One region of the Leptospira licerasiae serovar Varillal str. VAR 010 genome, then DNA from elsewhere that is predicted to be linked to it. Evidence: riboswitches for the same ligand, from Rfam matches in the RefSeq annotation. Region 1 holds a riboswitch; each other region holds the start of a gene.
The links. Region 1 has a riboswitch for cobalamin ahead of LEP1GSC185_RS03755 (LIC13354 family exoprotein). Riboswitches for the same ligand answer to the same signal wherever they lie in the genome.
Positions count from the first base shown of each region.

Region 1 (3,277 bases):
CTTGTTCCGGCTGCGATCTTTGCAGGAATAAAATCAGGATGAGATTGTTGAAAGTTTCCGGAAACTCCTGCATCTACGACTAGCAATTTGATGCCGTGTTGTTTGCAGAATACATTGATCGCCGCTCCTCCATTCAAAAAGTTTAATACCATTTGGTAAGTCACTTCTTTCGGAAACGCTGAAACTCCGGAGTCTGCCAGTCCATGGTCTCCGGCAAATACAAGCAAATGAGGATTGGATAATATTGGATCTACTGTGTTCTGGATCGTGCCGATCCGGTAGGCAAGATCCTCTAATTTTCCCAAGGCACCTAATGGTTTCGTCTTGGTATCTATTTTATTGCGTAAACATTTATCTAAGTTCAATTGGTGTACATCTTTTGGGCGGATCATATTGTTTTCACTTGTAAAAATTTTAAATTATTAAACCGAAAAAAGATCGGAAGATCCTTATTCGGCTGGCTTTAGGTTAAGGAGTAACAGATTTTGCGATAACTCCGTCAATATCGGGATTTGCATGAGCTGAATCGATAGGCAGAGAGGTTAAAATCGTTTTAGCAGCCGATATTTTGATATAAGTGAATCCATTCGTTTGGATTTCGCTTTTTAAAGTTCCATCGCAACCGGAACCTGAATTTCCAAAATTAGAATCGGCTAAATCGAAACCGTCTCCTCCCCCTCTACCGTTAACGATATCCGTATCAAATACTTCCGAAACGGTCATAGGATTTGTATCCTGATTATAAGCGAAAGGGGTGATGCCTGCGAATCTAGCCCAGTAAATCGGATTTCCTACGAATGTGTTCGGATCGGAATTTGTATATTCAGGGTCCCAACCGCACCAATTGGTCAGATCGTTACCTACTTCTACTATTAGAGGTTCCATAAAAACGTTGTCGAAGGAATTAGTACCGTTTTGAACTCCCACAAAGAAAGGGTTTTCATAAACTATAAAGTCAATACCGCTTGTAGGAAGTACCTTTACACCAGCCCATCGAAGTATGATCGCTGATCCACTTCCGGAATCTTCCAAACTATAAACGTCTAAAGAACCGTTAAATTTACCCTGACCTCGAATTCCATCTACCAGACAATTCGAATCTTTGAATCCGATCCCGTTGCTAGTTGGTGCCGAAACGATTTCATCCGCTACAAAAATTCCTCTGCCTGTTTCAGGATTTCTCAAATCGCAGGAGCTTAAGAGAGCAGATCCTCCTAATCCTAAGGCGAGGAGAGACTCTGCGGAGGATGAACTCTTGGAATCCTCACAATTGACGAGTCCAAAAAAGAAACAGGTCAATATTACGGAAATTTGAAATATTTTCATATGAATATCTTGTTCTACCTGTTTCTCTCGTTCGATTTTAGTTCAGTTCAAGCCTGCTCCAAGGAGCCGGATCGAAACCGCTATTTAAACCGCAACCTGCATTAATATTGCTTGGGTCGGAATAATAATCCAAATCATCGTCCTTCGCAGACGCTAAAGTTGTTTGAGTGGATACGTCGGAAAGGTCCGGACAAACATAAGTTTTACCGTCTTTAACAGTCCATCTGTACCAACCGTAATTTCCTTGAGAAAAAGAAGAATCGGATCGGAAGCGAACATAAATGACTTTTTTAGTCGTATCGATTTCTTGGATCTCTCCATATAGGTAACTGTTTCCATATGTTTCGTCGAACATGGTTTGTGCGACTAAAGAAAGAGAAATATTGTATGTCCCTACAATTTCATTTCCTGGAGCGGTATAGGTCCCTCCAGCATAATCAGAAGTTCCATTGTAGTAATTATAATTACCCGCAATCGGATTTAATCCAGCTAATGCCACCAACGCAAGTGTGCTCGGATCGTCTGATTTTTTTGACTCTCCTAATTCGAAACAGTTAGCGAATACGAATAGTGAAGTGAGGGTTAACAGCGAAGCTGCTTGTTTTCTGAATTTTCTCATTTTTCTCTCCTGGTTCTGCCGGATATCGCGGAAAAAGAAAATATAAGCAAAATAACGTTAGTCGACCATTGATCTTATAAAGATCTGAACGATTTTGTATTTGCGGTGGTTTCTTTTTTCCGTTCGAGAGCCCCGACATTTTAACTTTCGGGGCCCCATCGCAGAAAGCGCTGATGCGCTAAAGAGCGAGATTTACGATACCCCCCAACCTCGAGGTCTAAGTATCGCGGGGAAGATCTGGCTTATTCCGTATAGACGGACATCACAGTTGCGGGTCAGCGCGGGATTTTCACCCGACTTCCTCCCTGAAAGCGTAATTCCAGGTTTTGGTTTAGCACTTCCTCTGGCAAGGGAAAAAGTATGAAAGTAAGAAAGCTATCTATTCCTTGCAATATACGAATAAATCGGCGATATTTTAGACATACGAACGATTAGGAAGGATTCGGTACATAATTTCAGCTCGATGAGACATTCTATTCCGCAAAAAAATCGGGAAAGATCTTTCATAGACCGAAAATAAAAGAGAGAGTTCTAATAAAACTTCCAAGAGGAATCCGATGAAAATTACCCGATCTACTTTTCTGAAAGCCGGAATTTTAAGTGCCGCAGCTTTATTAGGAAGTCGTAAGGGAAATTTATCCGCTCAGAATACGAACACCGGAAAAAAAGTGATCGTACTCGGCGGAGGACTTTCAGGACTTTATTCAGCATACATATTAGGAAAAACCGGAAGTAAGGTTACTCTGATTGAAGCCACAGACAGAGTGGGTGGAAGAGTAAGATCTATACAAGATCCTTCCGGTCACATTGTCGATATAGGAGCAGAATGGGTATCTTCGGAAGATAAAACAGTTCGCAGCTTAGTTAGGGAACTCGGTTTAAAATTGCAATCTTCTCCTTTGGTCCCGGATCTGTTCTTAGGGACTTATAAAAAAGCGGGTACTTGGGAACTTTCCCCAAAGTCCCAAGAGATCCTTAATAAGCTTGTATCACAAAATTCTAAATTAGATACCTCTCAGCAGCAGGCGTTAGATCGTATTAGCTTTTATAATTATTTAATATATCAAGGAGTCAGTCCAGAAGATCTGACCTTGCTCGGTCATAAACTTTCACTTCACTATGGAGATAGTATCCGAGTTTTATCCGCCGAAAAAGTTTTGGGCGATCTTGCACAATTTCCTCAAAGGAATAGCAGGGTAGAAGGTGGAATGGAAAGTATAGCGAAAACTTTGGTGATGAATATCGAAAATACTGAGTTTGTTTTTTCTGATCCTGTTCTTTCCGTAGATCAGGATTCGACAGGGGTTACGGTTACTACAGCTTCCGGAAGAA
Region 1 covers NZ_AHOO02000005.1:712,009-715,285, forward strand. The annotation lists gene cobT (nicotinate-nucleotide--dimethylbenzimidazole phosphoribosyltransferase) at 1-392, opposite strand, end outside; gene LEP1GSC185_RS03750 (LIC_13355 family lipoprotein) at 469-1,326, opposite strand; gene LEP1GSC185_RS03755 (LIC13354 family exoprotein) at 1,364-1,945, opposite strand; adenosylcobalamin (AdoCbl) riboswitch at 2,138-2,264, opposite strand; gene LEP1GSC185_RS03760 (flavin monoamine oxidase family protein) at 2,503-3,277, shown strand, end outside.

Region 2 (3,277 bases), on a different contig from region 1:
AAAATTATTCCAACGATAAGTTCTCTTATGAGAATTCCAGATTAGGAAGAAGATTATTTTATCAGTATGATTTTACTTGGATCTATAATTATACCGAATCAGTTTCTATCTGGATGGGAATATCTCTGGTGAAAGCTAAAGAGGCAATTGGCAACGAAAGAACAAACCCGTTTGCCTCTAATCCTGAGAACAGGTATACGTTTGACGATACTTCTAAGTTCTTTTATCTCATGGTCTCCGCCTCTCTATAAGGCAATCCTTTCTAGAAGGGAGGCCTATAGTAACGGCCTCTCCTTTCTTTTTTAAAGAGCTTAACTTATTAGTAATGACTAGGATGTATTAGACAATAATTCAATACCCAATCGAGCTCAAAATGGTTCTATAATTTATTAACAATAGTTAAGACGAAAAACTTCCTTTTTGCTGAGCACAGTTTTCGCCGGGACCTTCCTTTCTTTTAACATGGAAGTATAACGGTCTCAATTTTTTCCAAACTTGGGATCTTCTTCCTTAGATTTTCCAGGAAAGGTATATTCTGCATTAAGGACCTTGGATCTCCCGTATTCAGTATCATAGGAGGGAAAAGGCAAGATTTGTTTTTGGACCAAAGCGTTTAAGATTTTGGAACAAGTTCTCGTATTCTTTATTTAAAAAGTCTCTAATTAGATTGAATAGTTTCCCAAAAAGGGAAATCTTGCCCGCATTGAAGAGAATTTATAAACATGTCATTCAGCAGATACAAAGGTAAAAAAGTATTTATAACGGGCGGTTCAGCAGGTATAGGAAAAGGGATCGCTATCGAATTGGCTAAGGCGGGAGCAAGTGTTATCGTTTCAGCCAGAGGAAAATCAAACTTAGAAAAAACTGTCCAAGAACTAAGGGCTGTAGGAACTCCAACCGCAATCTTCGGATTCGCAGTTTTAGACGTTTCGGACAAGAAAGCTTTGGAAAAAGAAGCTAAAAAGGTAATCCAAACTTTAGGGGGATTGGATCTTTTGATTTGTAGCAGCGGCTTCGCAAAAGCGGGTGAAGCTTCCGATCTAGACGAGGAAATTTACAGAAACCTAATGGATGTGAACTATTTCGGTCATGTAAACAGTGCACTCGCCTTTAACGATCATTTTGCAAAACAAAAAAGCGGAGAGATCGTATTTTTAGCCTCTACTTTGGCGTTCTTTTCTATCTACGGATATGGAGCTTATTCGGCCAGCAAATTTGCGATTGTCGGTTTTGCGCAAGGTTTTCGCCAAGAGATGATGCTTCATGGAGTAAAAGTGAAATTATTCCTTCCTCCCACAACGGACACTCCAGGTTTAGAAAAAGAAAACACCGACAAACCCGAATTGAGCAAAGAAATTGAAATGGGTTCTGCTTTAAATAAAGTGCATGCGATTGATTCAGTAGCGAAAGCGATATTAAAATGGATACCGAATAAAAAGTTCATCGGATACACAGGCTGGGATTCTTGGCTCCAATATTTTCTATTTAGACATTTTCCGGAATTTAGCATCAAACTTACCGATTCCGAATTAAAAGCGGCTCAATCCAGACTGGATAAGAAAAAACGACTCCAATAGAAGACACCTCTTTGAACTAGCCTGAATCTAAAGCTCCAAAGGTAGAGGCATAGTATAGAATTTTACTCGATAGAAAATAAAATACTATACAAAATCACTCACCTAAATAGATCCTGAAATCTCAGTCTATTTTTGTAGGAACATAGATGTCTTCATCTATGGGAAGACGGTGCAAATCCGTCACGGTACCCGCCGCTGTAAGAGGGACAAAAGGCACAAGATGTCACTGGGTGTAAAACCTGGGAAGACGTGCTGAGTAGGACGATCTCGAGTCAGAAAACGACCTTACAAAAATCCTGAAGCTACGTGATCCAGTCTCGGATGTAAGACCGGCCGTAACTAAATTAAAATTTTTTTACACATTCGATGCTTTGGCTCAATCTTTTGTGCCTTAGTATCGCATATATCTTGTTAGGTGAAGATCTCTTAGGAGGGATTTTTATGCGCTCGATTTCCGTTTCGAAGGATTTTTCCGGAGCCGGATCACGGCTTAGAGCTTTCGCTCTAGTTTTGGCAGGGTTTCTCGCTTTTTCTACGATCTATGTGGTCGGTTTGGAACCCATGGTGTATTTACATGATACTTTTCACGATATTAGGCATTCTACGGGATTTCCATGCCATTAAGATCCGGATTTTCTGATCTTTTACGAACGGGAATATTCTCCGGTCTGGCATCAGGTCTTGTTTTGGGAATTCTGGTTTGTGTTTGGAATCTTCCTCTCATCTCTGAAGCTGAGAAGTTTGAATCCAAATCTATATCAGATAATTTGAATACAGTCCATGGACATTCTCACTCTCATGGCCATGGAGACGTCAATTCTCAGTCAGAAGAGAAATCCGCTTCTTTTGAAAAAGTCGAGAAAGATAATTTTTGGCAAAAAAGAAATTTAGGAACATTCGCAGGTTCAGTTCTATTAGGCATTTCTTTCGGTATTTTAATTTCCCTCTGGATGGTAATCTTTCCTCCGGATGGTTTTTTTGAGAATCCTTCCCTTTCTAAAGCAATCGCACTAAGTATTTCATTTACAATAGGAGGATTTTTAATATTCTTCGGAATTCCATTTTTGGGCCTTCCTCCAGAATTACCGGGCAGGACTTCGGGCGTATACGACTATCCGGAAAGACAGGCATGGTGGTATCTTTGCGTTGGATCCAGTATTGTCGGCCTTTCGGTATCTCGATTCCTTCTAACATATTTAAATATCCATAATATTTTAAAATGGATATTGGCCGCAGTGACCGTTCTATTTTTTGTCGGAATTCCCTTTTATATTGGTGTACCTGAGATCTCGGAGGATTTTGCCGCTCCAAAAGAATTGAGGCTGCAATTCGAATATGTAACTTTCCTCACCAATCTGATCTTCTGGTTTCTATTATCTTCTCTATTTTTTCTATTCTTGAAACCGAAGAGGGCATTGGAATTCGAATGAAACCGAAAATTGCGGTTCTGGTATTAGGCCATGGCAGTAGGGAAGAAAATTCCAATTTGGAATTCGTTTCCTTGGTAGAAGCATACTCTATCTCCCGCCCTGATCTGAAAATTTCATATGCTTATGTGGAACTTGCAAAACCGGATCTGGAAACCGCTCTTAGAGACCTCAGTAAAGAATATTTAAATATTATAATATTTCCACTATTTTTGTATTCTTCCGGCCATATCAAAAACGATATCCCGATCGTTCTAGATAGAGTTAAATCGG
Region 2 covers NZ_AHOO02000012.1:144,570-147,846, forward strand. The annotation lists gene LEP1GSC185_RS15530 (alginate export family protein) at 1-251, shown strand, start outside; gene LEP1GSC185_RS15535 (SDR family NAD(P)-dependent oxidoreductase) at 717-1,577, shown strand; cobalamin riboswitch at 1,697-1,880, shown strand; gene LEP1GSC185_RS15540 (CbtB domain-containing protein) at 2,019-2,201, shown strand; gene LEP1GSC185_RS15545 (CbtA family protein) at 2,192-3,007, shown strand; gene LEP1GSC185_RS15550 (CbiX/SirB N-terminal domain-containing protein) at 3,004-3,277, shown strand, end outside.
Region 2: it holds a riboswitch for cobalamin, as region 1 does, so the genes downstream of both, LEP1GSC185_RS15540 (CbtB domain-containing protein) here and LEP1GSC185_RS03755 (LIC13354 family exoprotein) in region 1, are expected to answer to the same signal.

Region 3 (3,277 bases), on a different contig from region 1:
AATCGCTTCTTGGTACGTATATTCCAATAGAAACTTCCAACCTTTATATTCGGTCTTATGAGAAACCTCGGCTCCGTCGATCCGCGCGGAGTCCACATTTTCAGGTCTCAAGGTGAACTGAGAATTCGGAATGAATAAGATCATGTCCTTGATCCTCTTTCTAAAATAAGAAACCGTAATATTGGATTTGAGTTCTCCGTTTTTGTACCTTCCGGTTATCCCCGCGTCCCCGTTCTCGCTTCTCTCCGGTTTAAGAGAATCGTTAGCGATGATTGTACCAACTTCTCCGAATAGTTCCAAAAAACTCGGAATTCGATATTGTCTTGCGATATTGGATTTGAATTCCAAAGAATAATTTTCCTTTTCCCAAAACCTCCAGAGAAGCCCCGCCTTAGGATTCGAAAACTCGGTTGTCTTTACCGCGGAAGCAAACGGATCCTGTTTTCTATACCATGGTTCGTCCGATTGGAATTTATCCCTATAAGAATCCCAAGAAACCCCAGGAGTCAAAACTAACTTTCCATCCAAAAACCGGAACTCGTCCTCTACTTGAAATGTAGTATATGTCCTTGTTTTTCCAGGCTCATATTTTAGATCTATATTTTGAGGAGTACTTCTGGATCTTTCGAAAGTTTCCCTTTCTATCCCTGCATGAAATTTTAAAATTTGATAATATTCTAATAAATAAAGAGTAGGAGTAACCTGGAACCCCGACTGACCCATATAAGCACTAGAGTTAGGAGTTCCTTTGGAAAATTCAGATTTAGGATCGAATAGATCGTCGTTCGTAAACGAAGTGAAGGTCCGAGTTTCCAATCTCAACAAACCGTCGAACAAACCTTTAGTATCCGTTCCGAGTGAAGAAGTATTTCTAAGATATCTGCGATGAACTTGCTGGGTCTGGTTACTTGCAGGTCCTGGAATTCCATGAAACCTGTAATTCAAATCGTTCCAAAATTTGATCTTGGTCGCTCCGATATCTCCGCTTAGACCGATCATCCCGGAAGTTCTCTCGTATTCCGCGTTCCTTCTTCTGTCTATCGTATCATCAAAAGGATTTACGAGTACAGTCCCGTGATTATTAAGAAAAGAAAAGTTTTGGTCCGATTTTTCCCCAAGTAAGAATACACTTGCTCCAATCCCGCCGTAAGTCCCCGTATGCGTTATGCTACCCTTTCCAGTATTAAAACTTCCCGCTCCTATATTCACTCGAGTTTTAGGAGGCCCCGATCCTGTCCTTGTAACCAAATTCACACTTCCACCGATCGCTGATCCGGAAAATCCGACAGGAGCTCCACTTCGATATACTTCTATACTTTGCAAATTATCGAAAGGAAGATCTGCAAGGTTTACTTCTCCCCCTTGTGCATTATTAAAAGGGACACCGTCTATAAAGATCCTAGTTTGATTCGGATTTGTCCCTCTAAGAGAAAGAGTGGAATAAGAACCAAGACCTCCGTATCTTCTGATCCTGACTCCGACTTCTCTTTCCAAAACATCCGGAAGATTCGTATAACGTGCATTGTATTGATCCAAATCGATGGAAGTCTGAAAACCTGTCGGATTTTTTCTGAAATTTTCCGGCTGAGAATTAGAACTAGTCTTTCCGACCACTTTTACTGTGGAGCTTTCCGACTTCTGAGTCTCTTGGGAAAAAATTTGGACTGAAAATAAGAAGAGCCCTAGATGAAGAATTTTGCCGAATCGTTTGGGTCTTTTGTACATTGAGGCCTTAACTCCCGAAAGCCAGAGAATTGAAAGCAGCTCCGATAGGTTTTCTGACTTACGCGAAGGTTCGGACCCTTCCCGTCTTTCGACAGTGGTTTTGTCCGACCGTTTAGGCGATTACAGCTGCGGGTACAGCTCCGGATTTTCACCGGATTCCCTTTTCGGATCTACTTGCAAGACCAGGTTCCCAACCCGATCAGGCGGAGCAATCTGAAAAAGGTTTGGCCGCCTCTTGCTAACGCAAGACCGGGCTGCTCCGGGCTAGTCCCTCCGGGACGCTTCGCGCCCTACGCATCCCTGGCGGGTCTCGTAAATTATAACTCTGTGTGCTCCCTAAGCTCTGTGCGAAACTTGTTTGTGCATTTTTGGTATCACAAAGAACGCTGAGATCACGGAGGGATTTATCGATGTAGCAGGCTGATTTTTCAAATTCAGAAAGAAATATTTTCTTGATGTAAGATAAAAACCGGAAAGGATTCACGAATTCGTAGCCCAAAAGGATTTTCTTGCGGGGCTACTTACATAACAGGGAGCACCGAACTCGAATGAAACGAATTCCATCCTTAAGATTTCTTTTATTAGGGATCTTTCTTTTAACTACCTCATCCTTGTCCGCAGCCGGAACATATTCCGAGGGCTGGACGGTTGCAAAATTGATCCAATTCGAAAGCAGAGGGATCGTTTTCGAATCCTATGAAGGTCTTTTAGAAGTTTATACTATAAACGATTCAGAAGCTTGCGACGAAATGAAGGACGAATGTTTTGTTCCGGCAAAACAAAAAATCGAATTCAGCGTACGTCCCGAGAACGCTGACGTGGTTAACTTCTTAAGCAAAAATTTAAATCAGGAAATTTTAGTCCAATATAGGATCCACAGATTCGAACCTATTGCATTGTCTTCCGATTACGAAATAGTAGGAGCTCAACTCCAAGAAAGATCACTTCCAAAAGGTTTGCCTGATAAGATCGTAAGTAAAACTAAAACAGGAGGAAAACGAAATTTTTCCGTTACCGGTCGTATTCTAAGTTTAGAATATAAAGGAACTATGATTGGAACCTGGGAAGGTTTATACCTGGATGAGACCAGAAATAAAGTGCATCCATTCTCTATCACCGACGAAGAGATCGCGACTTTTGCCACCAACGCCCTTAAGTTCGGACTTAGATATTTCTTAGGAGTTTCCGTAGCATACGTAACAGGATGGAGAGATTCTCATTACGATATTTATGAGATCAACTTCAAAGCTCCAGCAGGAGCTCTGGAACCCGCAGGCAAAACCCAGTAATCAACATTAAGGTTTTATTAAGTAAAAAAGCCGATGCAGGAGTTCCTGAGTCGGCTTTTTTATTTTTGGATGTGACCCCTATGTGGGAATTCCCACATTGTTGGGGGAAACGGCCCCACCCTTGTTTTGGGTGGTGGAGGCGGGTTCGTGGGAGAAGCTGTTTTCCCTATATCAGAAAATCGTAAAATTTACAATTAAAAATAAGGGCCAAATTTGTAGGAATTCCTACATGGCTGCCCTCATCTTTTTATGGATAAAAACTT
Region 3 covers NZ_AHOO02000011.1:303,538-306,814, forward strand. The annotation lists gene LEP1GSC185_RS13880 (TonB-dependent receptor) at 1-1,725, opposite strand, end outside; cobalamin riboswitch at 1,752-1,939, opposite strand; gene lsa26 (surface adhesion protein Lsa26) at 2,274-3,014, shown strand; gene LEP1GSC185_RS13895 (CapA family protein) at 3,262-3,277, opposite strand, start outside.
Region 3: it holds a riboswitch for cobalamin, as region 1 does, so the genes downstream of both, LEP1GSC185_RS13880 (TonB-dependent receptor) here and LEP1GSC185_RS03755 (LIC13354 family exoprotein) in region 1, are expected to answer to the same signal.